3 regions of the Rhizobium sp. AB2/73 genome follow, and region 1 is predicted to be linked to each of the others. Evidence: riboswitches for the same ligand, from Rfam matches in the RefSeq annotation. Region 1 holds a riboswitch; each other region holds the start of a gene.

Region 1 (10,445 bases):
CCCGTCGCCCGTTCCGGCGTGATCATGACGCAGGAAACGCTGGAGCAGAATGCCGGCCTCTTGGAAAGCGTGCTCGAGGACTTTGGCGTCAAGGGCGAGATCATTCATGTCCGTCCAGGCCCTGTCGTCACCCTTTATGAATTCGAGCCGGCGCCAGGCGTCAAATCCTCGCGCGTCATCAACCTTGCGGACGATATCGCCCGTTCGATGTCGGCGCTCTCGGCACGCGTCGCCGTCGTCCCGGGCCGCAACGTCATTGGCATCGAACTGCCGAACGTCAACCGCGAGACGGTCTATTTCCGCGAGATGATCGATTCGCCCGATTTCGAGAAGAGCGGCTACAAGCTGGCGCTTGGCCTCGGCAAGACGATCGGCGGCGAGCCCGTGATTGCCGAACTCGCCAAGATGCCGCATCTGCTCGTCGCCGGCACCACCGGTTCGGGCAAGTCCGTCGCCATCAACACGATGATCCTGTCGCTGCTCTATCGCATGACGCCGGAACAGTGCCGTCTGATCATGGTCGATCCGAAGATGCTGGAACTCTCCGTCTATGACGGCATTCCGCACCTGCTGACCCCCGTCGTCACCGATCCCAAGAAGGCCGTCATGGCGCTGAAATGGGCAGTGCGCGAAATGGAGGATCGCTATAAGAAGATGTCGCGCCTCGGCGTGCGCAATATCGACGGCTACAACAGCCGCGTTGCCTCCGCCAAGGAAAAGGGTGAGACGATCCACGTCATGGTCCAGACTGGCTTCGACAAGGGCACGGGTGCCCCGATCGAGGAGCAACAGGAAATGGACCTGACGCCGATGCCCTATATCGTCGTCATCGTCGACGAAATGGCCGACCTCATGATGGTCGCCGGCAAGGAGATCGAAGGTGCGATCCAGCGCCTGGCGCAGATGGCGCGCGCCGCCGGCATCCACCTGATCATGGCGACGCAGCGTCCCTCGGTCGACGTCATCACCGGCACGATCAAGGCAAACTTCCCGACCCGCATCTCCTTCCAGGTGACGTCGAAGATCGACAGCCGCACCATTCTCGGCGAGCAGGGGGCCGAACAGCTCCTCGGCCAGGGCGACATGCTGCATATGGCCGGCGGCGGCCGCATCTCCCGCGTGCACGGCCCCTTCGTTTCGGATGAGGAAGTCGAGAAGGTCGTGGCGCACCTAAAACTACAGGGCCGTCCGGAATATCTCGACACGGTCACCGCCGACGAGGATGAGGAAGACGAGGAAGAAGACACAGCCGTCTTCGACAAGGGCGCGATTGCCTCGGAAGACGGCGACGATCTCTACGAACAGGCGATCAAGGTGGTCATGCGCGACAAGAAGTGCTCGACCTCCTACATCCAGCGCCGCCTCGGCATTGGATACAATCGCGCCGCCTCGCTGGTCGAGCGCATGGAAAAGGACGGTCTCGTCGGTCCCGCCAACCACGTCGGTAAGCGCGAGATCATCTCGGGCAACCGCAATGGCGGCGGCAATTCGGGCAATGAGGATTTCGATTGATATAGTTGGGGGATGACGCTTGCCGCGGAGAGTGCGCCACCCCCCTCTGTCACTGTCGTGACATCTCCCCCACAAGGGGGAGATTGGTAACCCGCAGCACTTTGTCGCCGCAAACGAACCTCCCGCCTGCAGAAACCAGAGCACGATGATCTGGCAAAGCGGTGCGACATACTCCCAACAATCTCCCTCCTTGTGGGGGAGATGTCACGTAAGTGACAGAGGGGGTATCAGAGGCACAACATATTCAAGGCTAACTTCTTTTCATACGGAGCGCATCAAACCCGCTCAAGCTTCGCATGCGGCAGCGGCGGCAACTCGACGCGGATTTCGTCATCGGGCTGCACACGGCCGCCCCTCGAGACGATGCCCATGATGCCCGCCTTGCGGATCAGCCCGCCATCGGCATCCTTGTCGAGCACTGCATGCAGCAGGCCTTTCTGAAAATTTTCGATCTGCTTGCAGGGATTGCGCAAACCCGTCACTTCGACGATCGCTTTCGCGCCGATATGCAGGCGCGTGCCTTGCGGCAGGGAAAGCAGATCGATCCCTCGGGTGGCAATATTCTCGCCCATGTCGCCTGGCGAAACGGAGAAACCTTTTCCAGTAAGCTCGTCGAACAGCTCTTCCTGGATGAGGTGTACCTGGCGCAGATTCGGCTGGGTCGGATCGACCGCGACACGGGAACGGTGTTGCACCGTCACTCCCATGTGCGCATCGCCTTCGACGCCGAGCCCCGTTTGCAGCTGAATATAATCCTTGGTCTGCTTGCTGAACTCGTGAACGCCACTGCTGCTGACTGACGTCACATATATGCGCTTGTCGCCCATGCCGAACCCTTCCATAAACAATCTGGATCTTTATAGATTGGTATATACCAATTTCAAGGCGACACTATTGTGATGGTTGAGAAAAATCGACAGAGCCAAGGCGTAAGGGCAACGGGAGGCTGGGCGGCCGTAGCTGCGGAACTTAGAAACGCCATCGAAAAGGGCAGCCACGCCCCGGGTAGCCGCCTGCCCAGCGAGCGCGCTTTGTCCGAACAATTCGGTGTCTCCAGGGTAACGATGCGGCGCGCGATCACAGAGCTGGAAGGGGAGGGCCTGCTGCGCGTGGCACGCGGCAGCGGCGCCTATGTCCGCGCCGATATGCCCGTTCGTTTCCAATTGGGCGACAAGGTACGGTTCAGCAAGGACCTGACCGCGACGGATGCGAACCTCACGCGCAAGGTTGTCTCGGCCAGGGAAGTTCCGGCAATTGCCGATGTCGCCATGCGGCTCAATCTTCAGCCGGGCGAGGCGGTGCTGGAAATGTGCCTGATCGCCTATGCCGATGCGCTTCCCGTCTCTGTGGTCATGCGCAGCTGCTCGGCAAAGCGCTTCCCCGGCCTGGCGGAAACGTTCGCTGCAACGGGCTCATTCACGGCGGCGCTGAAGGATTATGACGTGGCTGACTATTGGCGACGCTCCACCGACATCACCGCGCGCATGCCGACAGAAGCCGAAGCCCGTCTGCTGCAGCAATCGCGCCTCGTGCCTGTGCTTGCCTATGCCGGCGAAGACATTGATGCCGATGGCACTGTCATTTCCTGTCAGATCGGCTGCTTCGCTTCGGAGCGGGTCGTCGTGACGGTTTGAGCCTCAGACCTTGAGGACCTTGCCCGGATTCATGATGCCTGCCGGATCGAAGGCTGTCTTGATCCGGCGCATCAGGTCGATCTCGATATCGGAGCGGATCGAAGCCAGTTCGTCGCGCTTCAGCTGGCCGATGCCATGCTCGGCGGAGATCGAGCCGCCATACTGCAGCACCAGCCCATGCACGATCTTGTTCATCTCGCGCCAGCGGCCGATGAACTCTTCCTTGTCGGCGCCGACGGGCTGCGAGATGTTGTAGTGAATATTGCCGTCGCCCATATGGCCGAAGGCGCAGACGCGCGCGCCCGGCATGGCGGCGACAACAGCCTTTTCGGCCTCCGCCATCAATTGCGGGATCTGCGCCACCGGCACGGAAACATCGTGCTTGATCGAGCCGCCTTCCGGCTTTTGTGCGTCCGACATGCTCTCGCGCATATGCCAGATGGCCTTCTGCTGGGCTTCCGAGCTGGCAATAGTCGCATCCTGGATCAGGCCAGCTTCATAGCCTTGCTCGAGCAGAGCCGTCATCATCCGCTCGGCGGTCTCCGCCGAATCCGAAGTGGAGATGTCGATCAGCACATACCAGGGATGCGCCGCTTCCAACGGATCGCGCACACCCGGAATGTGCCGCGTGGTAAACTCGACGCCGATGCGCGGCATCAGCTCGAAGCCAGTCAGCGCCGTGCCGCAGAGGCTGGAGGCATTCTTGAATAAAGTCAGCGCGTCATCGACCGATTCCAGGCCGGCAAAGGCGACCTGATGGCCGAGCGGCTGGGGAAAGAGTTTTAGCACCGCGCCGGTGATGACGCCGAGCGTGCCTTCCGCGCCGATAAAAAGATCGCGCAGGTCGTAGCCGGTATTGTCCTTCTTCAGACGGCGCAATCCGTTCCAGATCTCGCCCGTGGGCAGCACGACTTCGAGGCCGAGGCAGAGCTGGCGCATGTTGCCATAGGCAAGAACGGCCGTACCCCCGGCATTGGTGGAAAGATTACCGGCAATGCGGCAGGAGCCTTCGGAGCCAAGCGAAAGCGGAAACATGCGGCCATGCTCGGCCGCAGCCTTGTGAACATCGGCGAGAATGCAGCCACCGTCGACGATCATGGTGTTGCCGACCGGATCGATATCGCGGACGCGGTTCATGCGCTCCAGCGAGAGGATGATGTCGGAGCCGCCCTCGCGCGGCGTCTGCCCGCCGACAAGGCCGGTATTGCCGGTCTGCGGAACGATCGCCGTCCCGGTCTCGTTGGCAAGCTTGAGGATGGCCGAAACCTCTTCTACCGAGCCGGGCTTCAGCAGCATGGGCGAGGCTCCGTGATAGAGCCCGCGGTTCTCCACCAGATGCGGCGCAATTTCCGCCGGGTCCCGTACGGCGTGTTTCTCGCCGACGATGGCGGCGAAGCGATCGAGAAGGTCGGAAGAGGGGACGGAGCTGCTCATGGCGTGTCCTTTGCCGATGGCTGATTTATTCTCTGGGTGCGGCGGCGCGGCGCAGCCGGTCGTTGATGGCCTCGCCGAGGCCCTCGTCGGGAATATGCGAAAAGGCAATGGTCGCAGCACCCGTAGCATCGGCGCGCTTCATGAAATCGAAAAGGTTTGCGGCAGCTTCCGAAAGATCGCCGCTGGCGCTCAGATCCAGCACGGCAATGGCCTTTTCGCTGCCGGGAATATCAGGCGTCCCGAAGCGGATAAGCGCTTCGTTCGCGGATACTTCCGTCGCCTCGAGCCGCACGGCAGCGCCCGGCGCATAATGCGAAGCCATCATACCCGGTGCCTCGATGGCAGCCGAAGCCTTCTTCTTGCGCTTCAACGTCTTGCCGGCCACTCGTTCGATCTCGCTTGCCGCCAGCCCGCCGGGCCGCAGGAGACGCATCTCGCCATCCTCGACCTTGACGATGGTCGATTCCACGCCGACGACCGAGGCCCCGGCATCGAGGATGAGCGTGATCCGCTCCCCAAGGTCGTCACTCACATGATCGGCGCTTGTGGCGCTTATCTTGCCTGAAGTATTGGCGCTCGGCGCCGCAAGCGGTCTGTCGAAGGCGCGGATCAGATCGCCGGCAAAGCCCTGAGGCACGCGGATGCCCACCGTATCCAGCCCGGCGGTTGCCAGCGGATGGATGCCGCTGTCGGGTCTCAGCGGTAGCACCAGCGTCAGCGGGCCGGGCCAGAAAGCTTCCGCCAATTTACGGGAGATAGGATCGAAGATCGCATAGCGCTCGGCCATGGCGAGATCGCTCATATGGCAGATCAGTGGATTGAAGCGCGGACGGCCCTTCGTCTCATAGATCCGGGTAATGGCGGCTGGATTGGTAGCATCGGCGGCAAGACCATAGACCGTCTCCGTCGGCAGCCCGATCGGTAGACCCTCTGCGAGAGTCGCCGTCGCCACTTCTATTGCCGTTTGCGGATGTTCGAGAATGTCTATGTGTCGTGCCATGGCCTGCCTGCTTGCAGTTCAGGCCGTTTCTTATGCTCTTCGAGTTTTCGGATCAATCGTCAAAGCTGGCGAATGATGTCGCGAAGCTGCTCGTTGCGGGCGCCGAGCAACAGAACATTGCGGATGGCGATCTGCGGATCGTGGGTATGGAACAGGACGCCATTGCCTCTGACGTCGCGATTGATCGTCAGCTTCTTGTCTTCCGTGTCCTTGTCCGGGTGGATGGCGACGGCGAAATACATCCGCGAATATTTGAGGCTGATGTCTTCGAAGAAGTTCTCTTCCTGTCCGATGCGGGCGAAGAAATTGGCGATATAGAAGGCCCAGTTCACGTCTTCGTAATGCGCGAATTGCGTCCGCGCCGCGGTAACGTGACAATAGCCGAGATGCGGCGTGTCCTTTAGCGTGTGATGAAAGATGAGCTTCGGAAAGCGGATGGACTTGTGGAAGCTGTTGAGCCGGTCATGGGTCTTTTCGCCGGCATCCCTGAGCTTCTGTGCCGTGCGCACAGCTACCTGCTCATGGGTAAGATATTCCCGCTCTTCCGCCAGCCAATGTGGTCTGTTGCGGTTGATGCGGCCGGTGCGCAGGAATTCGCTGTAGCCCGTCGTCGATACCGGTGGCGCCGGTTCGGGCTCGGCGGGCTTCCCAGCGTCGAAATATCTGAGTTTGGCCATGCCGGATCTCGCTATAAAACTCTTTGGAGGACATGATGGATTACGGAGCTTGAGCCGAGCTTGATCGCGCCTGAGCCAAGACTACGGCTACCGACTCTGCAGGCGCTCTCCGCCGCCCACTTGTTCTCCTGATTAGCAGCTGTTCGCGGGCTTGTCGCAATCAGAATAAAGCGTCATTGGCAGAATGCAAATGCGATGCTCGGGCCACTTCTCGCGCGGGTGACTAAATAATTGAATCACCTTCCAATATTCTCACGACATGCAGCCGTCCCGGCGTCCCGTTTCGCCTGTCGTCAATTTCGGAGCCGATGTCGCATTGCAGCGCAGCGGCTGGCGGAGCCGGGAGCTATGATGCCCTTAATCTCAAGGTGCCGTCCGCTAGGGAGACGGAGAATTGGGAAGCCGGTCAAAATCCGGCGCTGCCCCCGCAACGGTGGTGGAGTGAGGCATGGCGGATAAAGCCACTGGGTCGATCGACCTGGGAAGGTGCCATGGGGCTCTGGAAACAGGGCCGCTCCAGAGCCCGGAAACCAGCCTTGGGCACATAGGTTTACTGACCGCGGCGGGTGGTCGGGACATTGCTTTTGGCCGCTCCCAATCGGCCACGCATGTCCTTTGCCCGCCTCCTGGTACTGCTAAGGATAGGCAAATGGACATCGGCAGCAAAGTTCTGCGGCAACTGAAGAACCACCGGACGGGTTTTAGCCTTGAGCAACCGTTCTACACCGATCCGGATTACTTCAAGCTCGATATGGAGACGATTTACTATCGCGACTGGCTGTTCATCGGCCATGATTGCGAAGTGCCGCGCGCGGGCAATTATTTCACCGTCCAGATCGGCGATTATCCCGTCGTCATCGTCCGCGGCCGCGATCAGGTCATCCGCGCCTTCCACAATAGCTGTCGCCATCGCGGCTCACGCGTCTGCACGACGGAGCGCGGCTCCTCGGCAAAGCTCGTCTGCCCCTATCACCAGTGGACCTACGAACTTGACGGTTCGCTGCTCTTTGCCCGCCAGATGGCGGAGGATTTCGACAAGAGCCAGTATTCGCTGAAGCCGGTTCACTGCGAAAGCGTCGGCGGCTACATCTTCATCTGCCTCGCGCAGAACGCTCCCGATTTCGCGCCGGTTCGCGCCACGATCGAGCCCTATATGGCGCCGCATCGCATCAGCGAAGCCAAGGTCGCCTTTCAGAGCACCATTATCGAAAAGGGCAACTGGAAGCTCGTCTGGGAAAACAACCGCGAATGCTACCATTGCGCGGCCAATCATCCCGAACTTTGCCGCACCTTCCCGGAAGCTCCGACCGTCACCGGCGTGCAGGGCGCGATGAACGACCCCGTTATCGCTGAACACTGGCAGCGCTGCGAAGCTGCCGGCCTGCCGAGCGAGTTCAAGATCTCGCCGGATGGACAGTTCCGCACGGCCCGCATGCCGCTGATCGAAGGTGCCGAGAGCTACACCATGTCCGGTCAGAATGCCGTCAGGCGGCCGCTCTCATCCGACGTGACGATCAACGGCATCGGCACCATGTTGCTGTTCCACTACCCGACGACATGGAACCACATGCTCGGCGACCACGCGATTTCCTTCCGTGTCCTGCCGATCAGCGCCGAGGAAACGGCCGTCACCACGAAGTGGCTCGTCCATAAGGATGCCGTCGAAGGTGTCGACTACAATCTGGAAGAGCTGACCCACGTCTGGACCGAAACCAACGATCAGGACCGCCGCATCGTCGAGGAAAATGCCTTCGGCATCCGCTCGCCGGCCTATGAGCCCGGTCCCTATTCGGAGGTCCATGAAGGGGGAGTCATGCAGTTCGTTGAATGGTACACGACGTTCATGATCAACCGGCTACAGGGCGACCAGGCCAAGCTGTCGGCGGTTGCCTGAGCATGAACATGACCGTCTCCCTTCCGCATCGCCACCTCGATCAGATGCAGCCCTGGAATGACAAGCAGCATGTGCTCGAATGCCTCTCGGTCACGCCCGAAGCGCCCGACGTGATGACCTTCACGTTCCGCTCCGACAAGGACAACTGGTTCCGCTATCTGCCGGGACAGTTCGTGACGCTGGAGCTGCCGACGGCTCCGGAGCCGGTCATGCGCACCTATACGCTGTCGTCGACGCCGTCGCGGCCCTTCTCCGTCGCCGTGACGGTAAAGGCGCAGAAGGACAGCATCGGCACGCGCTGGATGTTCGAGAACCTGAAACCGGGCATGCGCATCAAGGCTTTCGGCCCGCTCGGCGATTTCAGTCATGTCCGTCATCCCGGCGAGAAATATCTCTTCGTCTCGGCCGGCTCCGGGATCACGCCGATGATGTCGATGACGCGCTACATGTCCGACATTGCACCGCTGTCTGATATCACCTTCGTCAACTGCTCGCGCAGCCCGACGGACATCATCTTTCGCTCCGAGCTCGAATATCTCGCCCGCTTCATGCCGAACCTCAATCTCGGCTTCATCGTCGAAGGCTGCGGCCGCACCGATCTCTGGTCGGGATTGAAGGGCCGCATCGACAAGGCGAAGATCGGTCTGCTGGCGCCCGATTTCATGGATCGGACCATCTTCTGCTGCGGTCCGGAAGTCTTCATGGATGCCGTGCGTTCCATGCTGGAGGCGCATGGTTTTGACATGTCGCGCTATCATCAGGAAAGCTTCCAGCCGGCCAATGCGGCAACGCCGCTTGCAGAGGTCTCAGACGGTGCATCGGGCGAGGCGGCGACCACGATCCGTTTCACCATGGCGGGCAAGGAAGTGGCCTGCGCAGCGGGGCAAACCGTGCTTCAGGCGGCCCGTGGCGCCGGCGTGCGCATCGGCGCGGCCTGCGAATCCGGTCTTTGCGGCACATGCCGTGTCATGAAGCTCTCCGGTGAAGTCGAGATGAGCCATAATGGTGGCATCCTCGATGACGAGATCGACGAGGGCTACATCCTCGCCTGCTGCTCGCGTCCGAAGACGGATGTGCAGATCGAGGCGTAGAGCATATTCAGGTGCGAAGCGGTTTTCCGTCCGGAACGCGTAAACAAACAAGAAGATAGAGCGTTTTCGCGATTCGAGAAAAAGCGAAGATACTCTAGAAATCCTGGTAATTCAGCTCGTTGATCTCGACTGGCTTCGATTGCGGGGTCGATGCAGTGACGACTGGGTCGACGTCGGCCATGAGCGAAACGAGTGTCTGCCGCGGTCCGCTGCACATCTGTGCGAGCGCGATCGTCACGTCCGGCGCGGGCAGGGGTTTGGTCGGCAGGAGATCACCCTGCGGCCAGATCTTGGCAAGCTGGACCTTCGTTATCGGCACGACATTGACGTCGATATCGGTGAGCGTGCCCGGCACACGATAGGGGCAGCTTTTCTCCGAGCAATTGTCTGACGACGCAAACTGCCAGAGGGCATAATTGTCCCAGTTGCCGAGCGGGAAGGTGCCTTTCACGTCGGGCTTGTAGCGCGCATACCACAAGGGCAGCCGCGACAGCAGCGGATAGGTGCCGCGATGGTCGGCTATGTATCGCGCCGTGTTGTGATTGACGTAGAGAATGGGGTAGCGCCCGGTCCTGACCTTGATGTGGGCGACGTAGATCTGCGCGTCGTCCAGCGACATGAACTGCGTCGCGTCCATGCCGTCTATGTCGAGCACCATCAGCTCGTCCGCCTGCGGATCGGCATAGTCGAGAAAATGATTGGCCTGGTCGATCGGATTGCCAGGCCGCCCCAGATGATAGGCGCCCCATAACAGGCCATTCGTCTTTGCCAGCATGCGGCGGGTTTGAAAGAGCTCACGGCTGACTGCGTATTTGCGCCACATCGTCCTGCAATGGGCCACCGTATCGCCGCCATGGTCGCCTGCGCAACTGAAGCTTTCAGGAAGTCCGTCGGACGCCTTGGAGATGAAGCCGGCTATCCGTTTGTCCTGCAGAAACGCGTTCCAGTCGATGGTGTTCAGCTCGTAAGCATCGACAATCAGGGCGTTTTTCGGATCGCCCCAGGGCTGGCTTTCGCCGGCCGAAGGCTTGGAGACCGGCCCCATCAGGGCCAGGATCGTCAGCAAGCTGTAAATGAGGAGGTTACTCTTTCGGTATCCTTTCATGAAATAATAGTAAGGATTGCTGGTTAATCTTGGGTTAAGAAAGCAATCACTATAAATTCATCGTGGAGCCCCTCGTAACTCCTTAAATCGGTAGGGAT
Region 2 (10,445 bases), 1.3 Mb from region 1:
GTGCCAGTTCCTCGACCCAGGCGACGCCCTGCATGATCAGGATGCCGATACCGGCGCAGAAGGCACCGAGCAGGATAGCAGGGAGATAATCCGCCGGGACGATCGCCCCGAAATGATCGATATCGATGGCGAAGTCATCGCCGGCAAGCAATCTTGCGATCATTGTGGATATCAGCGCCGAGACGACGACGGGTGTCAGGGTGACGATCGAATAACTGCCGATGATCAGCTCGAAGGCGTAGAAGGCACCGGTCAGCGGCGCATTGAAAGCGGCTGCAATGGCGCCGGCCGCGCCGCAGCCGACGAGCATGCGCAGATCCGCGCGGCGCATCTGCATCTTATAGCCGAATTTGGAGGCAATGCCCGCGGCGAGCTGCGTGTAACCTGCTTCAAGCCCGACGGACGCGCCGAATCCATTGGAGATCAGGTTCTGCACGGCGACGATGATGCTGTCGGTAAGCGACATGCGGCCGCCATGCAGCGCATTGGCTTCGATCGGGTCGACCATCGGCTTTTTGCGCGTGCGCGACAATACGTAAAGGAGAATGCCGAGAATGATGCCGCCGGCGATCGGCGCGATGAACAATACCGATTTGTCGGGAATCGCCATCGCCGCCGAACTCAAGCGTTCGTAGTCTGTTATGCCGTAGATGACGCTGTGAAGCTTGCGCGAGATATAGCTCATCGCGGTGACGGCACAGCCGGACGCTATTCCCACCAGCGCGCCGGCAAAAACAAGTCCCAGCTCGCCACGGCGCAGCAATGCCCTGAAGCGACCGAGATCGAATAGGACCGAGAAGACGCCGAGACGTCGCGGTTGGAATTTCTGCAGCATGGAAGCGGACGATACGTTTTTGCTGGAATGTGAGGGCTTACCCTCTATAAACTCCTAACATCAAAGAAATACGGCAAAAAAGCCGCTGGTTTCATGGGAATTTTCAACCGAATTCGCAATCAGGATGGCGCAGGTCGCATCCATGCCCTTGATTGACTTGAACTCTGTGAAAGCCTAATCATTGCGGCATAACGAATGGTTCCTGAGCGGCGATCTGCCGCATGGGATGAAAAGGGAATGTGAAGGGGCGGACCCAATCCGGGCGTTCTCATCACAGCCGACCCCGCGACTGTAGAGCGGTCAGGGTCTTTCGTTCGGTTTGAAGCCTTTTCCGTCGATGCTTCGCATGGTGCGAACGGGGCGGGGCAGGCGCAAATCGAAAAAGCCACTGGCGTGGCATTATGATTAACCGGGGCTGGACGCCTCTTATTCTACGAATCGTCCGCCTTTTCATGATGCATTGCCGGGAAGGTGAGAAAGATCCGCTGGCGCACGATCGGGGGCGACCGGTTTCGGTCCGCCCCCGTCGCGGCGCCTCATCCGCGAGCCAGGAGACCTGCCATGCGTGCCGGGCGCAGAGCCTGTTTTGGGACGCGAGTTCCGCTGCCAGCACGGAGGTTGTCATGGCGCAAGATGAGTTTTCGGCGTGTAGGCGCCCGTTTTCCGGTTTCAGCGACGTGCTGCCGACCCTCGCTTTTGCTCGAGAGCGGGCATAACGCATGTCGGCTTCAATTTCCCAAGCGGTCTTCGTCCTTGGCGGCGCGCGTTCTGGCAAATCCAGGTTTGCCGAATCTCTGGTTTCGGACACTGGTCTTGAACGTCACTATGTGGCGACAGGGCAGGCGTGGGATGACGAGATGCGCGAGCGCATCGGCAAGCATCGTGCCGATCGCGGCGATCTATGGCAGACGCATGAGGAGCCGATCGATCTCGTCGGGCAGCTTGCCGCCATTGACGCGGAGGGGCGGGCGATGCTTATCGACTGCCTGACGCTCTGGGTGACCAATCTGATGATGGCCGAGCGGGATATGGCGGCAGAATTTGCCGCTCTCACTGCATTTCTACCAACTGCGCGATCAAGGCTCGTTCTCGTCTCCAACGAGGTGGGCCTGGGAATCGTGCCGGAAAATCGCATGGCGCGCGAATTTCGCGACCATGCCGGCCGCCTGCACCAGATGGTCGCGGCGGCAAGTGCCGAAGTTTATTTTATCGCAGCGGGCTTGCCGCTGAAAATGAAGGGCTGATCCATATGAACCAGGAAAAGATTCCCGCCACCGTCATCACCGGCTTCCTGGGAGCCGGCAAGACGACGATGATCCGCAACCTCCTGCAGAATGCCGGCGGCAAGAAGATCGCGCTGATCATCAACGAATTCGGCGATCTCGGCGTCGATGGCGACGTGCTGAAGGGCTGCGGCGCGGAGAACTGCACGGAGGACGACATCATCGAGCTGACCAATGGCTGCATCTGCTGCACCGTCGCCGACGATTTCATCCCGACGATGACGAAGCTTCTGGAGCGCGATGCGCGTCCGGATCATATCGTCATCGAAACATCAGGCCTTGCCCTGCCGCAGCCGCTGGTCGCCGCCTTCAACTGGCCTGACATTCGCACCCATGTCACCGTCGACGGCGTCATCACGGTGGTCGACAGCGCGGCTGTTGCCGCCGGCCGTTTCGCCGACGATCACGACGCCGTGGAGGCTGCTCGCGTCGAGGATGACTCGCTCGATCACGAAAGCCCGATCGAGGAGCTGTTCGAGGATCAGCTGACCTGCGCCGACCTGATCGTGCTCAACAAGACCGATCTGATCGACACCGATGGTCTCGGCCGCGTGCGCGCCGAAGTTGCCTCGCGCACGGCCCGCAAGCCGACGATCATCGAGGCGAAGAACGGCGACGTGCCGGCCGCTGTCCTGCTCGGCCTCGGGATCGGCACGGAAGACGATATCGTCAACCGCAAATCTCATCACGAGCTGGAGCACGAGGATGGCACGCCGCATGACCACGACGAGTTCGACAGCTTCGTCGTCGAACTCGGCCCGATTGCCGATCCGGCCGCCTTTGTCGATGCGCTGAAGGGCGTGATTGCGGCGCATGATGTGCTGCGCCTCAAGGGCTTCGTCGATGTCCCCGGCAAGCCCATGCGCCTGCAGCTTCAGGCCGTCGGCAGCCGCATCGACACCTATTTCGATCGCGCCTGGACGCCGGGTGAAGCGCGTGCGACCCGGTTGGTGGTGATCGGCCTGCACGAGATGGACGAGACGATCGTTCGCAAGGCGATCGAAGCATTGGTCTGATCGATGTTGAGTCTTTGCCGAGCGATACCCTCCTCTGTCACTACCGTGACATCTCCCCCACAAGGGGGGAGATTGGAAGCTCGTGGCTGCTCCATCGCAAAACAACTGATGTTGCAGGTTGCCGGGGTCTTGGGAGGTAAGTCCAGCGAAGCATGGAACCGAATGATCTCCCCCCTTGTGGGGGAGATGTCCCGAAGGGACAGAGGGGGGTATGCCGCCGCATACTCTGAAACCTAATGCATCTCCTCCTGGCTCAAAAGGGAACCATCAGCGACGGAGAGGAGGCGATCGACCTCGGGCAGTCGCCCGGCGATATCCTCTTTCTGTCGGCCGCCGATACCGAGCTTGCGGCGATTGCCGCGGCCCACGGAGAGGGCGGCCGTTCCCTTCGGCTTGCAAGCCTGATGAGCCTCAAGCATCCGATGTCCGTCGATACCTATATCGACAGAACGGCGCGGCATGCGAAGCTCATCATCGTGAGGGCGTTGGGAGGGGCGAGTTACTTCCATTATGCGCTGGAGGCGCTGCATGCCTGCGCGGCGCGCCAGGGTGCCTTGATCGCCGTGTTGCCGGGAGATTCGAAACCCGATCCCGGGCTGACACCGTTTTCCAACGTCGCGCTCGATGATCTCAATGCGCTCTGGTCCTATCTGATCGAGGGCGGCGAGGCGAATTCGCGGGCGTTTCTCGCCTATGCCGAGGCTATGCTCTCAGGTGCCGAGAAGCCGATGCCCGCCGTACCCTTGATGAAGGCCGGGGTCTGGTGGCCGGGCAGGGGCGTGATCGGCGTCGAGGAGTGGCGGAGAGTCTCCAATTTGGGGGTGGCGGGCCCGGAGGGACTCGAACCCTCAATCATCGCGATTTCCTTCTATCGGGCGCTGGTTCAGAGCGGTGAAACCAAGCCCGTCGAAGCCATGATAGAGGCGCTTATCGCCGAGGGCATGCGGCCGTTGCCGGTCTTTGCCTATAGCCTCAAGGACGCCGTGTCGGTCGGTATTCTCGAAAGTGTCTTTACCGAGCTGAAGCCAAGCGTGGTCATCAATGCCACTGGCTTTGCCGTTTCGGCGCCCGGTGCGGATCGTCAGGCGACGGTGCTGGAGACTGGTGACGCCATTGTTCTGCAGGCCATCTTCTCGGCTTCATCGAAGGAGGCGTGGGAGGCATCTTCGCAGGGGCTTTCGGCGCGCGATCTCGGCATGAACGTGGCGCTCCCCGAGGTCGACGGACGCGTTCTTGCCCGCGCCGTGTCCTTCAAGGCTGCGACCCGCTATGATGAAAGGGTCGAGGTCAATATCGTTGCCAGCGAGCCGCTTGAGGATCGCATGCGCTATACGGCGCGGCTTGCGGCCAATTGGGCGCGGCTGCGCAATACGCCGCCCGGCGATCGCCGTGTTGCGCTTGTTATGGCGAACTATCCCAATCGTGATGGACGTCTCGGCAATGGTGTCGGGCTCGATACGCCGGCTGGCACGATCGAAGTGCTGAAGGCGATGCGGGCGGCCGGTTACGGCGTTGCCGATCTGCCTGCCGATGGCGACACGCTGATGCGGCACTTGGCGGAAGGGCCGACAAATTCGGGGCATGACGGCCGCGTGGTCCGCGAGAGGCTTTCCTTCAGCGACTACAAGGATTTCTTCTCGTCGCTTCCCAAACAGATTCAAGATGAGATTACGGCGCGCTGGGGCGGGCCGGCGGCGGATCCTTACGCGATTGGTGACGGCTTTGCTCTGCCGTTCGCCCGCTTCGGCGATGTGCTCGTTGGTATCCAGCCGGCGCGTGGCTACAACATCGATCCGAAGGAGAGCTACCATTCTCCCGATCTGGTGCCGCCGCACGGTTATCTCGCCTTCTATGCCTTCCTGCGCCGCTCCTTCGATGCGCATGCGGTCATCCACATGGGTAAGCACGGCAATCTCGAATGGCTGCCGGGCAAGGCGCTGGCGCTGTCGGAAAATTGCTATCCGGAAGCGATCCTCGGGCCGCTGCCGAACCTTTATCCCTTCATCGTCAACGATCCCGGGGAGGGTACGCAGGCCAAGCGCCGCACCAGCGCCGTCATCATAGATCATCTGACGCCGCCGCTGACACGCGCCGAAAGCTATGGGCCGCTGAAAGATCTGGAGGCGCTGGTCGACGAATATTACGAGGCTTCCGGCGGCGACCCACGCCGCATCCGTCTGCTGCGCAAGCAGATTCTCGATCTCGTTGCCGATATCGGGCTGGATCAGGATGCCGGCATCGCCAAGGGCGAGGGTGAAGACGAGGCTTTGCGCAAACTTGATGCCTATCTCTGCGACCTCAAGGAAATGCAGATTCGCGACGGGTTGCACATCTTCGGCGTTTCGCCGTCGGGACGGCTGCTGACGGATTTGACGGTGGCGCTGGCAAGGGTGCCGCGCGGGCTGGGCGAGAGTGGCGATCAGAGTTTGCAGCGGGCGATTGCTCGGGATGCGTTCGCGGGCGTGGAGGGTGCGATACCCCCCTCTCTCGCCTTCGCGACATCTCCCCCACAAGGGGGGGGATCGGTGGCTCGCGGAGCTTCCTCGGATCAAACCAAGATCGAATCCGCTGATGTTGTCGATAAATGGGTTGGAAAGACGAGCGGCATACTCCCTCCAATCTCCCTCCTTGGGGGGGAGATGTCAGCGAAGCTGACAGAGGGGGGTATCTCTCCGAACAAACCATTCGATCCTTTGGATTGCGACATGGCCGCAGAATGGACCGGGCCGTGCCCCACAATCCTCCAAGGTATCTCCGACACCCCCTGGCGTACCCAAGGCGACACTGTCGAGCGTATCGAACTCCTGGCCGCAAAGCTCGTGAATGGCGAAACGGCCTGCCCCGAAAACTGGCCTAACACCCGCCTGGTCCTCGACGAGATCGTCGCAAGGCTCCAGCCTTCCATTCTCGCTTGCGGCGACGCGGAAATTGCAGCTCTGCTCAAAGGCCTCGACGGTCGTTTCGTGCCTCCCGGTCCCTCCGGCGCGCCGACACGTGGGCGGCCGGACGTTCTGCCTACGGGACGGAATTTCTATTCGGTCGACAGCCGCGCGGTTCCGACGCCCGCTGCCTATGAGCTTGGTAAGAAATCGGCCGAATTGCTCATCCGCCGCTATGTTCAGGATCACGGTGAATGGCCCGTTTCCTTCGGCCTGACGGCCTGGGGAACGTCGAATATGCGCACGGGCGGCGATGATATCGCGCAGGCGCTGGCGTTGATTGGCGTCAAGCCGGTCTGGGATATGACCTCACGCCGCGTCACCGGCTATGAGATCATTCCGCCGGCCATGCTCCGGCGCCCGCGTGTCGATGTGACGCTGCGCATCTCTGGCTTCTTCCGCGATGCCTTTCCCGAGCAGATCGCTTTGTTCGATAGGGCAATCCGCGCCGTCGGCATGCTCGATGAAGATGCTGCGGACAATCCCATTGCGGCGCGCATGCGCGGTGAGATCGCGCGGCTTGAGGCAGCCGGGCTGGACACGGCGTCTGCCAGTCATCGGGCGGGCTATCGCGTCTTCGGGTCGAAGCCCGGCGCTTATGGAGCTGGTCTGCAGGCGTTGATCGATGAGAAGGGTTGGGAGCGGCGTGCCGATCTGGCTGAGGCCTATCTTGTCTGGGGTAGCTATGCCTATGGCGCCGGCGAGGAAGGTCGTGCCGAGCGAGGCGTCTTCGAAGAGCGGTTGCGTTCGATCCAGGCGGTCGTACAGAACCAGGATAATCGCGAACACGATCTGCTCGACAGCGACGATTATTATCAGTTCGAGGGCGGTATGGCGGCGGCGGCCGAGCAACTCAGCGGCGCGCGCCCTTCAATCTATCATAACGACCATTCCAGGCCGGAAAAGCCTGTGATCCGCTCGCTTGAAGAGGAGATCGGCCGGGTCGTGCGCGGGCGCGTCGTCAACCCGAAGTGGATCGAGGGTATCATGCGCCATGGCTACAAGGGTGCTTTCGAGATCGCCGCTACGGTGGACTATCTCTTTGCCTTCGCCGCAACGACGGGTGCGGTCCGCAATCACCACTTCGAAGCCGTCTACCAGGCCTTCATCATCGATCAGCGCGTGCGCGATTTCATGACGGAGAAGAACCCGGCTGCACTCAGGGAGATGCGAGAACGTCTGCTCGAGGCGATCGATCGCCAGCTCTGGACGCCGAGAAGCAATTCGGCGCGGTTTGATCTGGAGAATCTGGATAAGGGCAAGGACGCCGCGGAATGAGTGCTATTGGCGAGCTTCTGGTTGCTTTTCGAGATTACCTGCTGTCGCGCAGTGACCCGATGCTATGGCATTTCATTGGAGGCTTTGATTGGCCGACTGAAGAGCGGTCGCTCGTGCCGCAGGACTTGCCCGTTGTCGATTATCTTCGGAAACATGGTCGGTCTGGCGATGGGGCGGAAGGCGTGCTGCTTGGCAGGCTCCTTCAAGCCGCGGACGAACTGCATTGGGCCCAGACCTACAGCATTACCGATTTCGGCGCGGATTTCCTCGAGAGATACGGCTGGGTCGAGCTTTTCGGCACGCGTGGGCATTTCGTGAGCGAGGAGATGGCCGGCGGCTTCCTGCTGCTCGGTCCCGGCGTGCATTATCCGGATCATCATCACGAGGCTGAGGAGATGTATATTCCGCTGACCGACGGCTCGCTGTGGAGCAAGGATGCCCAACCGTTCCTGCCGCGCTGGTCGGGTGAGATCATACATCACCCCTCGAATATCCGCCACGCCATGCGCACGGAAGACCAGCCGCTTGTCGCGCTCTACCTCTGGCGCGGCGGGCCGCTGGCACAGAAATCGATCATATCAGGGAGAATGCAATGAGCGACGAATCGGCCGAAACCGGCGCGGGCGTGCCGAAGAACGACGATGCCCGTCACGCCGACAAGATGGCCAAGAAGAAGGCCGCGCGCGACAAAATCATGTCGACCAAAACCGATGAAAAGGGTCTGATCATCGTCCACACAGGCAAGGGTAAGGGAAAGTCTTCTTCCGCCTTCGGCATGATCTTCCGTCACATCGCCCACGGAAGGCCAAGCGCTGTCGTGCAGTTCATCAAGGGGGCCATGTGGACAGGCGAGCGCGACCTGATCGAGAAGCATTTCTCCGACCTCTGCCAGTTTTATACCATGGGCGAGGGCTTTACCTGGGAGACGCAGGATCGCGCCCGCGACGTTGCGGCGGCCACGGCTGCCTGGGAAAAGGCCAAGGAACTGATCCGCGATGAGCGCAACTCCATGGTGCTGCTGGATGAGATCAATATCGCGCTTCGTTACGATTACCTCGACATCAACGAGGTACTGGAGTTCCTCAAGAACGAAAAGCCTTACATGACCCATGTCGTCTTGACGGGCCGCAACGCCAAGGAAGAGCTGATCGAGATTGCCGATCTCGTAACCGAGATGGAATTGATCAAGCACCCTTTCCGCTCGGGTATCAAAGGGCAGCCGGGCGTCGAGTTCTGATCGCTAGCCGGGCGTTCAACCGCCCGGCAGCATCGTCTTCAGTTTTTCCGCCGTCTGCGGGTTTGCGGGAAAGAAGGATTCGATCGCCAGCTCCGACAGAGTGACATCGACAGGCGTTCCGAAGACGGTCGTGGTGGACAGAAACGAGAGATGTCCCGCATCGGTGACAAGCTCCAGCGGCACGACAATGCCGGCGAAATCCCGTTCCGGAGCCGTCGACTTTGGCTGAGTCGGTGCGGGATAGGCGGATAATTCCGCCAGCAGTTTTGTCAACACGGGATCGCCGGTTGCCGATATCTGCTGGCGCAGGCGCTCCAGCAGATGCGCACGCCATTCGGAGAGATTGGCGATCCGGGGTGCCAGGCCACGCGGATGCAGGCTCAGCCGCAGGACATTGATCGGCCCTTCGGTCAGCGAGGCATCCGTCACGCCGGCAAGCAATGGTGCGACGGCGGCATTGGCAGCGATCAGCGTCCAATGCCGGTCGACGGCCAGAGCCGGGAAGGGCTCGTGCCCCTTCAGAAGCATGTTTATGGCATGGCGTGCCGGAGCAAGCGCCGGGTCGTCCAGTTTGCGCTCTGGAAAGACCGGCGCAAATCCAGCCGCCAGGAGCATCGGATTGCGTTCGCGCAAGGGAACGCCAAGCCGTTCGGCGAGATGCATCAGCATCTCGCGGCTTGGAAGCGCCCGCCCGCTCTCGATGAAGCTCAGATGCCGTTGCGATATATCGGCTTCAAGGGCGAATTCGAGCTGGCTCAGGCGGCGGCGCTGCCGCCATTCGCGCAGGTGGTCGCCGAGAGAGCGGGCCGGGTTCATCACGCGGCGGCCGGCAGCTGGTCGATAAAGCCGTGAACGGATTTCAGCTGTTCGCCTTCTAGAATTGCAAAATCCGTGCCCTTGATCAGCGGCTCGGCGTCGGCCGGGCCGAAACCCCAGGAGAAGCGAAGATGGTCGCCGTAGCGATCGCCGTTCGTAAGGAGGGTGAAGCGAAAGCCCGGGAAGCGCTCGTGTGCCGCCGTGACCAGTGCGTGGATCTCTTCGCGATTGTCCGCGCGCATCATCGGGTCGACATAGCTGCAGTCTTCCGTCCATGCCTCGGCGATAAGTGCGCGCCGACGGTCGGTATCGGCCTCGTTCCAGATGGCGATATAGCGGTCTGCAATGGTGTTCGCATCAGTCATCGGTCAACTCCTTTGGATCGCCTGAACCGTTCAGGCAGGGCGATCATCGGCGCGTACCGAAGCACTATCAATTACGTCGGAGGTAATCAAAGGTGCGGTTCTTACAGTCCCAGCCAGATCCTGACCGGGTGGGTAGGATCCGCCAGCAGCTTGATCGCGAAGGCGATGCAGACGATGACGAGCAGCGGCTTGATCAGTTTCGCACCGATGCGCATGGCGAGCCGCGAACCGAGCTGGGCGCCGAGGAATTGGCCGAACCCCATCGTCAGCCCGACTTTCCAGAGGATGGCGCCGGAGAAGATGAAGACGATCAGGCCGCCGAGATTCGAGCCGAAATTGAGCAGCTTCGTATGCGCCGTCGCCTTCAAGAGGCCGAAGCCGGCGAGAGTCACGAAGGCGAGCATCAGGAACGAGCCGGTTCCGGGACCGAAGGCGCCGTCATAGAAGCCGATCAGCGGCACGAACGTTACGCCGAAGAGTCCGGCGCTCATGCGCCGATGCTTTTCGACGTCGCCGAGATTGGGTTTCAGGGCGAAATAGAGTGCAATCGCGATCAGAAGGAAGGGCAGGATGATGCGCAGAACCTGGCTCGGCATGATGGTCGCCAACAATGCACCGAGCATGCCTCCTATCACAGCCATCGCCGCCATCGGAAGCTGTTCGCGAAGTTGCACGT
Region 3 (10,445 bases), 1.4 Mb from region 1:
ACCTTCGGCGAATTGATGGGATTGCCCGAGGTGGTCGAGCATGCCGTTCTGGTGGCCGACCAGGTCGCGGGCGCGGTTGCCGACTTCAGGCGTGGGCAAGAGAAGGCATATTTGGACAGTAGTGCCGCTAAATCCAAGAAAAGCCGCAAATTCGTTGCTTAGGCGATACAATTGCCTAAATTTACTCATATAAACTATACAATTTGTGAGTTACTGTCTTGTTCGTAAGGGGCTGCGGGGTTACTTCCGCAACCTGTGCTGACAGGACCGGCCCGTTGAGTCTCTTTTGAGCCACGCCGGGTTTTCAACAATCGACTTTGCAGTAAAGCGGACGGCGATGCTTACGAAAAAAGGAAAATACGGACTGAAGGCGCTGGTGGATCTCGCACGCCTTGGTCCGGGTGAAACCGCGTTCATCAACGATATCGCGTTACGCAACAATATTCCGAAGAAGTTTCTCGATACCATCCTCCTCGAATTGCGAAACGCCGGCGTGTTACGTTCGAAGAAAGGCCCGGGCGGCGGTTATTCGCTGTCGCGCCCCGCATCGGAAATCCGCATCGGCCATGTCATTCGTACCCTGGACGGTCCGTTGGCGCCTATACGTTGCGCCAGCCGTACGGCTTACGAAGCCTGCGACGACTGTTCCGATCCGGAACGCTGTCAGGTCCGGCGTTCGATGACCGAGGTGCGTGACGCGATTGCCGAGATTCTCGACAACATGTCGCTGGAGGAATTCGTTGCCGGTGGCGCTGACGCCGATATCCCGGAACGGGAAAACCACCGGGCCTCCCATATCGGCTGACGTTGTCGATTCTCCTGCGCCCATCAAGGCAATGAGGTCTTCGATGGCTTTACGCCGTTGAGATGGTAATTGCCGACGATGTGGTATTTCCGGCGGGCCGGTTCATGCAGGGTGTGAATGCGGGCATTGCGCCAGTGGCGGTCAAGGTTGAGTCCGATGCGCGCAGACTCCGTGCCCGCAAGCTCGAACAGCGCGTCGGCTGCTTCCATCGCGATATCGGCAGTAATCGTCTGGGCCGCCGCAACGGAGAGTGCGGCGTCGATAACATGATCTTCTGTCAGATTGATCTGTGCGGCATCGATCTTGCCGCCGGCGCGCTCCAGCATCGCCGTCGCCGCCTCAATGCGGATGGCAATCTCGCCGATCCTTGTCACGATCAGCGGATCGTTGACGACTCGCTCATCCCCGTTGCCTTCCGTTGAGTGAGAGCGGGTCCGCACGAATTCCATTGTCGCCGCCAGCGTGGAGCGGGCAATGCCGAGATTGATGCCGGCGCCGGTGAGCTGGTTCACACTATCGATCACTGTGGGCTCAGCCAGCTTTTCTCGGTGCAGAAGAAGGGCGTCGGCATTGAGATAGACATTATGCAATATGATCGTGCCGTTTCCGGAGGTGCGCTGACCAAAGCCATCCCAGTCGTCGATGATCTGGATGCCCTCCATGTCTTTGGAAACGACAGCGGCGATCAGCCCCTTGCGTTTGTCGGTCGTGAATAGCGCAATCCAGTCCGAAAAAAGAATGCTGGCGGAAGGCTGGCTCCGTCCGCTGAGGCGGAAGCCGAGCCCGTCCGCTGTCAGATGCCAGGGATGCTGGTCGGTGCCGCTTGCACCGGATTGGGAAAAGATGCCGCCGAAACGATCGCCGATAACGGCGCGGTCGAAAAGGGATGCCCGTTGGTCCTCGCCGCCCCCAATTCTCACCGCTTCCAGCACATGAAAATGCGTTTGCAATATCTGTGCTATGGAAGGATCTGCCTCGGCAAGGGTCGCAACGACCTCGGCGAGAACGCAGTTCGAAATGTCGATACCGCCATGTTCCGAAGGAACGGAAATCCCCAGCAGGCCTGACTGCGACAGGGCTTCGACCTCGTCATAGGGCAGGATGCGATTGATATCGCGATCGCTTGCATGCTGAGCGAAACCGGCGGCGAGCGAACGTGCGATGTCGAGCGCTTCCTCTTCGCTCTGGACGCGATGGGCGGGCGGCCTGACACGTTCGTGCAACTGCGAAACAGTCCCCATTCACCACTCCTCGGCCAGCGCCAAGTCGGTTTCTCAGGCGCAGCAAATCCCTGCGATCTTAATTTCGATAGATGGAGTGTACAACGGATTTTCCTGGCGCATTCATGTTGCGCCCTCGGGCACGATAGGCGCCGACCGCGAAATTGTAAGCGAGCGGCCCGGTATAATGCGTTGAGGATGGCGGGTTGCGAATCCTCTTCTCTGGGACCAACGAATAGCGAAAGCTGCTTCATAAGCTGATCCTAGGGCTTGGAATTGCTTTCCCTTTTTGCCGATCGACGCAGGTGCCGGATACGAAGGGGGTGTCCGGTCGCCCGCCGTTTTCTGTACCGCAGCTTCGTCGACCCTATTCCGCTCGGACAAGAAAGCACTTGCTAGCGGAGCGTTTTCGCGCTTTCATATACGACTAAATAAGTAGACAATGGCAATAATCCTGCTGCCTGATGGCTTTTGACGAAGTAATCATATGGCGGCTGATTGCAGGCATCTGGTGTTGGATCAGAGTTGGACCTGCCTGTCGCATCTTTCATTTTGGAAGCGTCCTGATTGAAGAAGCGCGACGCGTATTGAGAACGGAAGCGGCTTTTGTGCGTTCTGTCGGCCGCAGTCCCAAGGTTGCCGAGGCCCGGATATCGGCTCTGTGTTTCCGGACCTGTGAAGTCAGCAAGCCCAAGAAAGGCATGATCGACCACCTCTCGCCCCAGGAGTTGATATGACGGTTCAGGGATTCTTTTCCGCCAGGACGAACGCGACAGCGCGGCCTTATGCGATGCCTCGCATTGCCGTGATCGGGCGCGGTTTTTCCGGCATGATGATGGCGATCGCCCTGATGAAGACGGTTCGCTTTCCCTTCCATCTGCAGCTTTTCGATCCTAATTCCACCGTCAGCGGCGGACAGGCGCTCGCCTCCGGACATAGCAGTGAAATTCTCAACAGCCGTGTTCGCGATCTTTCCGTTTCCGCGGGAGATCCCGACGACTTCAATCAATGGCTTTGCGGTAATGCGCCTTTCCGCAGCGCCGTCCCCGCCGCCATACCCGGTTTTTTGCAGATCTTCGTACCGAAGAGCATTTTCAGCGACTACGTCTATCAGCGCTTTTCGGAAGCCTTCTCGTCACGGCGGGATGTGGCGGTGCAGGTCAGCAGTGAGACGGTCTTCGGGCTTCGGCGTGTTCAGGGCGGCCGTTTCGCAGTGGAAAGCGATGGCGCCGCCAACGCGCCTTTCGACATGGTGGTGCTGGCGACAGGCTATGGCATCAGCGATCACGAATTCCAGGCCAGCGATCTCGTGACCGTGCCGACGACGGTGCGGGCGCGCCGTCTCGTGTCGCGACCGCATACGGTCCTGCTCGGAAGCGGCCTGCGCGTCGTCGATCGGCTGCTGCAGATGCGTGAGAACGGCTATACGGGACAGATCACCATCGTCTCGCGGCGAGGCTTTCTGCCGCAGAGCCACACGCGCAACAATGCCGATCCGGTTTTCCCTGCCGACGAGATGCCCGGCAAGCTCAGCGAGATCGTCCGCTTCGTCCGCAAGGCTTGCGTCGAGGCGGAGGCGAACGGCCAGAGCTGGCAATCCGTCATGAACGGCTTGCGCAAGCATGCGCGCTCGCTTTGGCGATCTCTGCCGGCAGGGCAGAAGCAGCAGTTCAACCGCCATTTGCGGGCGCTTTATGACAGCCATCGCAATCGGCTTCCCGAGGCGCTGCATGTACGCCTCAATCAGGAGCTTGCCGAGCGCAATACGCTGCTGCGGCGCGGTCATTTTATCCGCCGCACGCCGACCGGGCTGGTTTTGAAGCCGGCTGGCCGGCAGGAGACCGAGCAGCTCTATGCCGACGAGGTAATCGATTGTCGGTGTCAGGCGCCGGATCTGAATGCACCCTTGCTGCGTAGCCTCATCGATGCCGGCCTCGCGGTGCCGGACGAGCTTGGTCTCGGTCTCGCCGTGGACGCGACAGGCTTGCTTGAGGTCAACGGGCGTACGACAGACGGGCTCTTTGCGATTGGTCCCCTGGGACTTGGAAGTCTCCCCGACATCGATCTGGTGCCTGAAATCGTGACGCAGGCCTATGCGGCGGCAGAGAGCGTCGCGGAGCGTTTTCATCCTCAGTGCAAGGCGGTCTGACAACCCTGCGGTCTCTTTCATTCTGGATCGCGATTGAGTGCTTCCGCACATGCATATCGCAGTCGCGGCCTCGAGCGGAAATAGGCTTGTCATTTGTTATGTAATAACGTAACAATTACCTATTCAGGCCGAAGCTCGAGGACAAATGAAAGCGCATATGACATCGTCGTTGCCCGCATCCGCTTTCTATGACATGAATACCGCCGATGGTGCTGCTTTCGGATCGATCCGGATGGCGGCTGAAAAGGGAACACGGTGCGGATTACCCATCAGGGGCCAAGACCGTGGCTGCCCCCGCAACTGTAAGCGGAGAGCGCGTTCGCAATATGCCACTGGCGTCAAGCCGGGAAGGCGCGAACGAGTTGTGACCCGCGAGCCAGGAGACCTGCCATCGACGATATCAACCGCAACGGACGGGGTGTTCCGATGGAAAATCAGTGGTTGGGCGAGGGCGCCGCTGCGTCCGCTGACCCCATCTTGACTGTGCCTCCGGCGAAATCTCCGGGAGGCATCTCATGGATAATACAAAAGAGGCGACGCACCGGATCACCGTGTGCACCAACTGCCGTCATGTCGGCAAACCGTGCCGGCCGGGCCTCGAACTCCTGAAACATCTGCAGATGGCGATCTCCCGGGCTGATGCCGCACTCGCGGATGATTTCAGCCTGGAGGGCAGCGTCTGCATGGCGGGCTGCGAACGGCCGTGCACGGTCGCTTTCCAGGCCACGGCAAAGTCGACGTACCTCTTCGGTGACATCGAGGATGCGAGCGATATCGGTGCGCTCGTCTCCTTCGCGAAGCTTTATCGGGATCGCCTCGATGGGCTGACCCGCGAAAGCGAACGCCCGAAAGCGCTGGCAGGCAAGACCCTCGCGCGCATTCCCGCCGCCATCGTATCAGCCGAACGCCAGCTGGTCGTATTGCAATAGGAGCCGGGTCATGTCCGAACGAAGCGCACGACTGGAAGCAGACGGCATCAGCTGGGGTCCCCAGAAGGGAATGCCGATCATCAGTGGCATCACGCTATCAGTCGAGACCGGCGCCCGGCTTGCGATCATCGGTCCGAATGGAGCCGGCAAGTCGACCTTGCTGCGCTGCCTCTATCGCGGCCTCAAGCCGCAGCGAGGTTCGGTGCGTCTCGACGGCATCGATCTTTGGTCCATAGGTCCGCGAGAGGCGGCGCAGCGCATCGCCGTCGTGCCGCAGGAGACGCCAGGTGATTTTCCCTTCAGCGTGCGGGACGTGGTGTTGATGGGCCGCATCCCGCACCGCAAAGGCATGGCACGCTGGAGCGATCGCGACCATGACGTCACGACCAAGGCGCTCGTCCGTCTGGAACTGGAGTCTTTGGCACCACGGCAATTCGCGTCGCTGTCGGGTGGCGAGAAGCAACGGACGCTGATCGCCCGCGCCTTGGCACAGGAGCCGGAACTCATCATTCTCGACGAGCCGACCAATCACCTCGACATCCGCCACCAGCTCGAGATTCTTGAGCTACTCAAGAGACTCGGCCTGACGATCATCACGACGCTGCACGATATCAATCTCGCTGCTGATTTTGCGACGCAGATCGCCGTCATGGATTGCGGGCGGCTCATGGGCCATGGCGAACCTGCCGAAGTCCTGACTGTGGAGCATGTCTCGAGCGCTTTCAGGGTTGGTACACGGCTGCATCGCACCGACGGCGGCCCGCAGCGCTTTTCCTTTTCCCTTCGATAATACGATCATTGGAGTTATTCATGTTTTCTCGCATATCTCTGTCTGCCGCGGCCTTGCTTATCGGAAGCCTGTTCGCGGGCACGACACTCGCCGAGCCTGTCACCGTGCGCAGCTGCAATCGCGATGTGACCTTCGACAAAGCGCCGGAGCGGGCCGTTTCCAACGACGTCAACCTGACCGAGATGATGTTGGCGCTGAAGCTGCAGGACCGCATGGTCGGCTATACCGGCATTTCCGGATGGAAGACGCTGGATGAGAAGCTGCGTGACGGCGTGAAGGAACTGCCGGAGCTGTCGCCGAAATATCCGAGCAAGGAGGTGCTGCTCGGCGCCAATGCGGATTTCTTCTTTGCCGGCTGGAACTACGGCATGAAGGTCGGCGGCGAGGTAACTCCGGAAACGCTCGCCCCCTTCGGCATCAAGGTCTATGAGCTGACCGAATCCTGCATCTTCGTCATGCAGAAGAACAAGCCGGCCATGGACGACATGTTCGTGGATCTCCTCAATCTCGGCAGGATCTTCCGCGTCGAGAACAGGGCGGAAGCGCTCGTCGCCGGCTATCGCAAGCAGCTTGGCGAGATCCAGGCGAGGATCGGTCATGTCGACAAGCCGACCAGCGTTTTCGTCTATGACTCCGGTGAGGAAAAGCCGTTCACATCGGGGCGCTATGGCATTCCGACCGCCTTGATCGAGGCTGCCGGCGGCGTCAATGTGATTGATGACGTCGAGAAGAGCTGGACTGAAGTGTCCTGGGAGCCGGTCATCGAGAAGAACCCGGAAGTGATCGTCATCGTCGATTACGGCCAGGTCACCGCCGCCCAGAAGATCGCCTTTCTCAAGGGCAATCCGGCTTTCAGGAATATCGATGCCGTGAAGAATGACCGCTTCGTCGTCCTGCCCTATGTGGAGGCGACGCCGGGACCGCGCAACATCGAGGCCATCGCCACGCTGGCCAAGGCCTTTCATCCGAGCGCCATGTAATCGTCTGCAATGCCGATCCGTCCAGTCGATCATGGGACGGATCCCTTCCTCAAGTTTCAAGCATGCGCCTCAATCTCTCAATTCTCATCCCCTTGCTTGCCATAGGCTTCATTCTGTCGATCACCGCCGGTGTGTCGCTCGGCTCGGCATCCATTCCGTTCTCCACCGTCTGGTCGATCGTCGGCAACAGACTGCATGTTGGTGCCTTTCCGGTCACCTGGTCCGGCGGGCAGGAAAGCATCGTCTGGGACGTCCGTTTCCCGCGCGTTGTTCTGGCGGCGCTCGTTGGGGCCGGGCTTGCCATCACCGGCGCCGTCCTGCAGGCGCTGACGCGAAATCCATTGGCGGACCCGCATCTACTCGGCGTCTCCTCCGGGGCGGCATTCGGCGCCGTTCTGGCGCTGTTGCATACCGGGCTGATCCTCGGCCTGTTGACGGTGCCGTTGTTCGCCTTTGCCGGCGCCTTGCTCGCAACCGCGGCCGTCGGGCTGACGACGCGGCTGACGCGCTCGCATTCGGCCGATCGGCTCGTCCTGTCGGGCGTGGCGGTAGCCTTCGTGTTCACGGCGCTTGGCAACCTCCTGATCTTTCTGGGCGATCCGAGAGCCGCCAACACCGTTGTCTTCTGGATGCTGGGCGGGTTAGGACTGGCGCAATGGCAACATCTTATCTATCCCGCTGGCATCCTGCTGTTCTGCCTTGTCTTACTTCTTCCGAAGACGAGGGAGCTCAACGCACTTGCGATGGGCGATGAAACGGCCGTCACGCTTGGCATTGCCGTTGCACGATTTCGCTTGCTGCTCTTCGTCATCACGGCGCTGCTGACCGGCGTGATGGTCGCTTTTTCAGGCGCAATCGGTTTCGTCGGGTTGATGGTGCCGCATTTCGTGCGGCTGATCGTGGGCGGCGACAATGTGCGCGTGGTGCCCCTGAGCGCTGCTGTCGGCGCACTGACGTTGATCTGGGCTGATATTATCGCGCGCCTTGTGATGGCTCCGGAGGACATGCCGATCGGCGTGGTCACCGGGCTTGCCGGAGGCGTCGCCTTCGTCCTGATATTGCGGAGCGGGCGCGCATAGATCGACCCATTGCCAATGTGTTTTCCTGGCCTATTTCCGGGCGGGCGATGATCGGCGCGGCGGGTCGGTCGTCAAGGTGAGAGCGGGCGATATCCGGTTTTGAGCGAGGGTTCGGATAGATAACGGCATGGAATGCCTTCGTGTCGCCTTTCTTTGTCTTACAAGGCGTACGCGTAAAGACTATGGAATTCGCAATCTTACTATAGGACGACTCGGCTCTCCATTTTGCGGCGATTTCGGTCATCCACCGCCTGCGACTTCATGTGCAACGAGGAGCTCTGCTTGCGCCCGCTGAAATCTCGTCTTTTTCCATTATCCCTTTTGTTGCTGGGATTCAGCGTTTTTACCGCCATCATCCCGCTGGCGGGGGCTGCCCTTGCGCAGGATCAGCAGCCGGCCCAAGCGTCGCAGCAAACGGACCAACAGCCCGGGCAGCTCGCCAATGGGCTGCTGGACGCAGCTGTCACCGATCTTGGCAAAGCGAAGAAGACTTATGCCTCGCTTCTGGACGCGGCAAAACAGGCAACATCGGATGACGAAACGCTCGTAGCGCTGTCCGGCCAGGTCGACGAGCTCAACCTCACCACAGCTGCTATTTCCGCACGTCTGAAACCCCGTACCGCCGAAATCGATGCGCGCCTGACCCAACTCGGTGCTGCGCCCAAGGAAGGCCAGCCGCCTGAGGCTCCGATCGTCACGCAGGAGCGCGACCGTCTCAATGCCGAACGCTCTCAGATCAGCGCCGTGATCCTCGATGCCGATAATCTGACCGTGGAGACCAATCGGCTTGCGATGCAGTTCATGGAGATGCGCCGAAGGCTGTTTGCCGAGACGCTATTCAAGCGGACGGAGATTTCCACGGCGACATTCGACGATGCAGGGGCGGCTCTGGTCGACGAGGGCGTCAAGTTCAGTACCGCCGTGACGAGCTGGATCGGCTTCGTGCTCAAGGCAAAGCTTGCTTCATTCCTGGCCGCTGTCTGCCTGTCGCTCGGCGCTGCTCTGATCTTTCTTTTCGGTGGTTATCGGCTATTCCGCCGCTACTACGTGCAGGACGAGGCCGTCGAGAATCCGCCCTATATCAGCCGTCTCTCCGTTGCCTTCTGGTCGACCCTGATCCGTACGCTGTCGCTGGCCGCCTTTCTCGTTACGTCTTTCTTCTTCCTCTCGAATTTCAATGTGCTGCGGCCTGACATCGCGCCGATACTGGCTGCGGTCTTCGGTTTCATTGGCCTCGTCTATTTTGTCGGTCGCCTGAGCAATGCTGTCTTCGCGCCCTTCCGGCCGCATTGGCGGCTGGTCAAGCTGTCGAACAAGGGGGCACATTCGCTGACCTGGTGCCTGCAGGCGATGGCTGTGGTCAACGGGCTGGATTACGTCTTCGACCGCATCAGCGAGTCCATGGGATCGCCGGTCGTCGTTACCGTGGCCAAGAGCTTTCTGGCGGCACTGCTGATCGGCCTCATTCTGATTGCGGCATCCTTCGGCTCGCCGATGCTTGCCAAAAACGGCGATCCGGATGCGCCAGGCCGCCATTGGCCGCATGGCATGGCCATCATTCTTCGCGTTCTCGGCATATTGGTGATCTTCACCTCGTTCATCGGCTATGTCGGGCTGGCCCGCTTCATGGCAACGCAGATGATCGTGACGAGCGCTGTCATCGCGACCATGTATCTCGGCTTCCAGCTCGGCAAGGCCGTGTCCAAGCAGGGCGTTTTTGCCGAAACCATCATCGGACGCTTTCTGGAAAATCGCCTGAAGCTGAGCGAAGTGGCGCTCGATCAGGCCGGTCTTGCAGCTGGGCTTGCGACTTACGCCGTCGCGCTGCTGACCGGCATTCCGCTGATCCTGCTCTCCTGGGGCTTCCATATTCAGGATCTGGAAGTTTTTGCCTACAGGCTCTTCACCGAGATCAAGATCGGCAACATGTCGATCTCGCTGCTCGGCATTTTCGTCGGCATCCTGCTGTTTGCGGGTGGCTATCTGGTCACGCGCTGGTTCCAGCGCTGGCTCGACAGCAATGTCATGGCGCGCGGGCAGGTGGATCTCGGCGTCCGCAACTCCGTGAGGACCGGTATCGGCTATCTCGGCATAGCCTTGGCGGCGATCTTTGCCATTTCCGCTGCCGGCATCGATTTGTCCAGCTTGGCGCTCGTCGCCAGTGCCCTCTCGGTCGGTATCGGTTTCGGCCTGCAGAATATCGTGTCGAATTTCGTATCGGGCCTGATCCTGCTGGTCGAGCGGCCGTTCAAGGTCGGCGACTGGATCGTTTCGGGAACATCGGAAGGTATCGTCAAGCGCATCTCGGTGCGCGCGACCGAGATTGAGACCTTCCGCAAGCAGTCGATCATCGTGCCGAATTCCGAGCTCATCAACGCGTCCCTCGGCAACTGGACGCATCGCAACAGGCTCGGCCGCTCGGAAATTCCGGTATCCGTCAGCTATGATGCCGATCCGCGCAAGGTCATGGATATTCTACTGGAACTGGTGCGC

The links. A riboswitch is a leader RNA that binds a small molecule or an ion and turns the genes downstream of it on or off. The one in region 1 is predicted to bind cobalamin.
Region 2: it holds a riboswitch for cobalamin, as region 1 does, so the genes downstream of both, cobU (bifunctional adenosylcobinamide kinase/adenosylcobinamide-phosphate guanylyltransferase) here and I8E17_RS02400 (aromatic ring-hydroxylating dioxygenase subunit alpha) in region 1, are expected to answer to the same signal.
Region 3: it holds a riboswitch for cobalamin, as region 1 does, so the genes downstream of both, I8E17_RS09280 (DUF1636 domain-containing protein) here and I8E17_RS02400 (aromatic ring-hydroxylating dioxygenase subunit alpha) in region 1, are expected to answer to the same signal.

The regions. Positions count from the first base shown of each region.
Region 1 covers NZ_CP067071.1:470,313-480,757, forward strand. Annotated here, with positions in the region: gene I8E17_RS02370 (DNA translocase FtsK) at 1-1,512, shown strand, start outside; gene I8E17_RS02375 (MOSC domain-containing protein) at 1,788-2,339, opposite strand; gene phnF (phosphonate metabolism transcriptional regulator PhnF) at 2,412-3,146, shown strand; gene I8E17_RS02385 (FAD-binding oxidoreductase) at 3,150-4,580, opposite strand; gene I8E17_RS02390 (L-threonylcarbamoyladenylate synthase) at 4,606-5,580, opposite strand; gene I8E17_RS02395 (DUF6656 family protein) at 5,640-6,257, opposite strand; cobalamin riboswitch at 6,607-6,811, shown strand; gene I8E17_RS02400 (aromatic ring-hydroxylating dioxygenase subunit alpha) at 6,907-8,151, shown strand; gene I8E17_RS02405 (hybrid-cluster NAD(P)-dependent oxidoreductase) at 8,154-9,242, shown strand; gene I8E17_RS02410 (GH25 family lysozyme) at 9,337-10,287, opposite strand.
Region 2 covers NZ_CP067071.1:1,814,789-1,825,233, reverse strand. Annotated here, with positions in the region: gene I8E17_RS09110 (chloride channel protein) at 1-835, opposite strand, end outside; cobalamin riboswitch at 1,015-1,414, shown strand; gene cobU (bifunctional adenosylcobinamide kinase/adenosylcobinamide-phosphate guanylyltransferase) at 1,555-2,079, shown strand; gene cobW (cobalamin biosynthesis protein CobW) at 2,085-3,134, shown strand; gene cobN (cobaltochelatase subunit CobN) at 3,371-7,351, shown strand; gene I8E17_RS09090 (dimethylsulfonioproprionate lyase family protein) at 7,348-7,947, shown strand; gene cobO (cob(I)yrinic acid a,c-diamide adenosyltransferase) at 7,944-8,588, shown strand; gene I8E17_RS09080 (helix-turn-helix transcriptional regulator) at 8,604-9,404, opposite strand; gene I8E17_RS09075 (nuclear transport factor 2 family protein) at 9,404-9,769, opposite strand; gene I8E17_RS09070 (TSUP family transporter) at 9,871-10,445, opposite strand, start outside.
Region 3 covers NZ_CP067071.1:1,857,299-1,867,743, reverse strand. Annotated here, with positions in the region: gene I8E17_RS09305 (FAD/NAD(P)-binding protein) at 1-162, shown strand, start outside; gene I8E17_RS09300 (Rrf2 family transcriptional regulator) at 338-805, shown strand; gene I8E17_RS09295 (SfnB family sulfur acquisition oxidoreductase) at 829-2,046, opposite strand; gene I8E17_RS09290 (hypothetical protein) at 2,421-2,738, opposite strand; gene I8E17_RS09285 (FAD/NAD(P)-binding protein) at 2,759-4,174, shown strand; cobalamin riboswitch at 4,365-4,582, shown strand; gene I8E17_RS09280 (DUF1636 domain-containing protein) at 4,690-5,103, shown strand; gene I8E17_RS09275 (ABC transporter ATP-binding protein) at 5,114-5,893, shown strand; gene I8E17_RS09270 (ABC transporter substrate-binding protein) at 5,914-6,873, shown strand; gene I8E17_RS09265 (iron ABC transporter permease) at 6,936-7,952, shown strand; gene I8E17_RS09260 (mechanosensitive ion channel family protein) at 8,235-10,445, shown strand, end outside.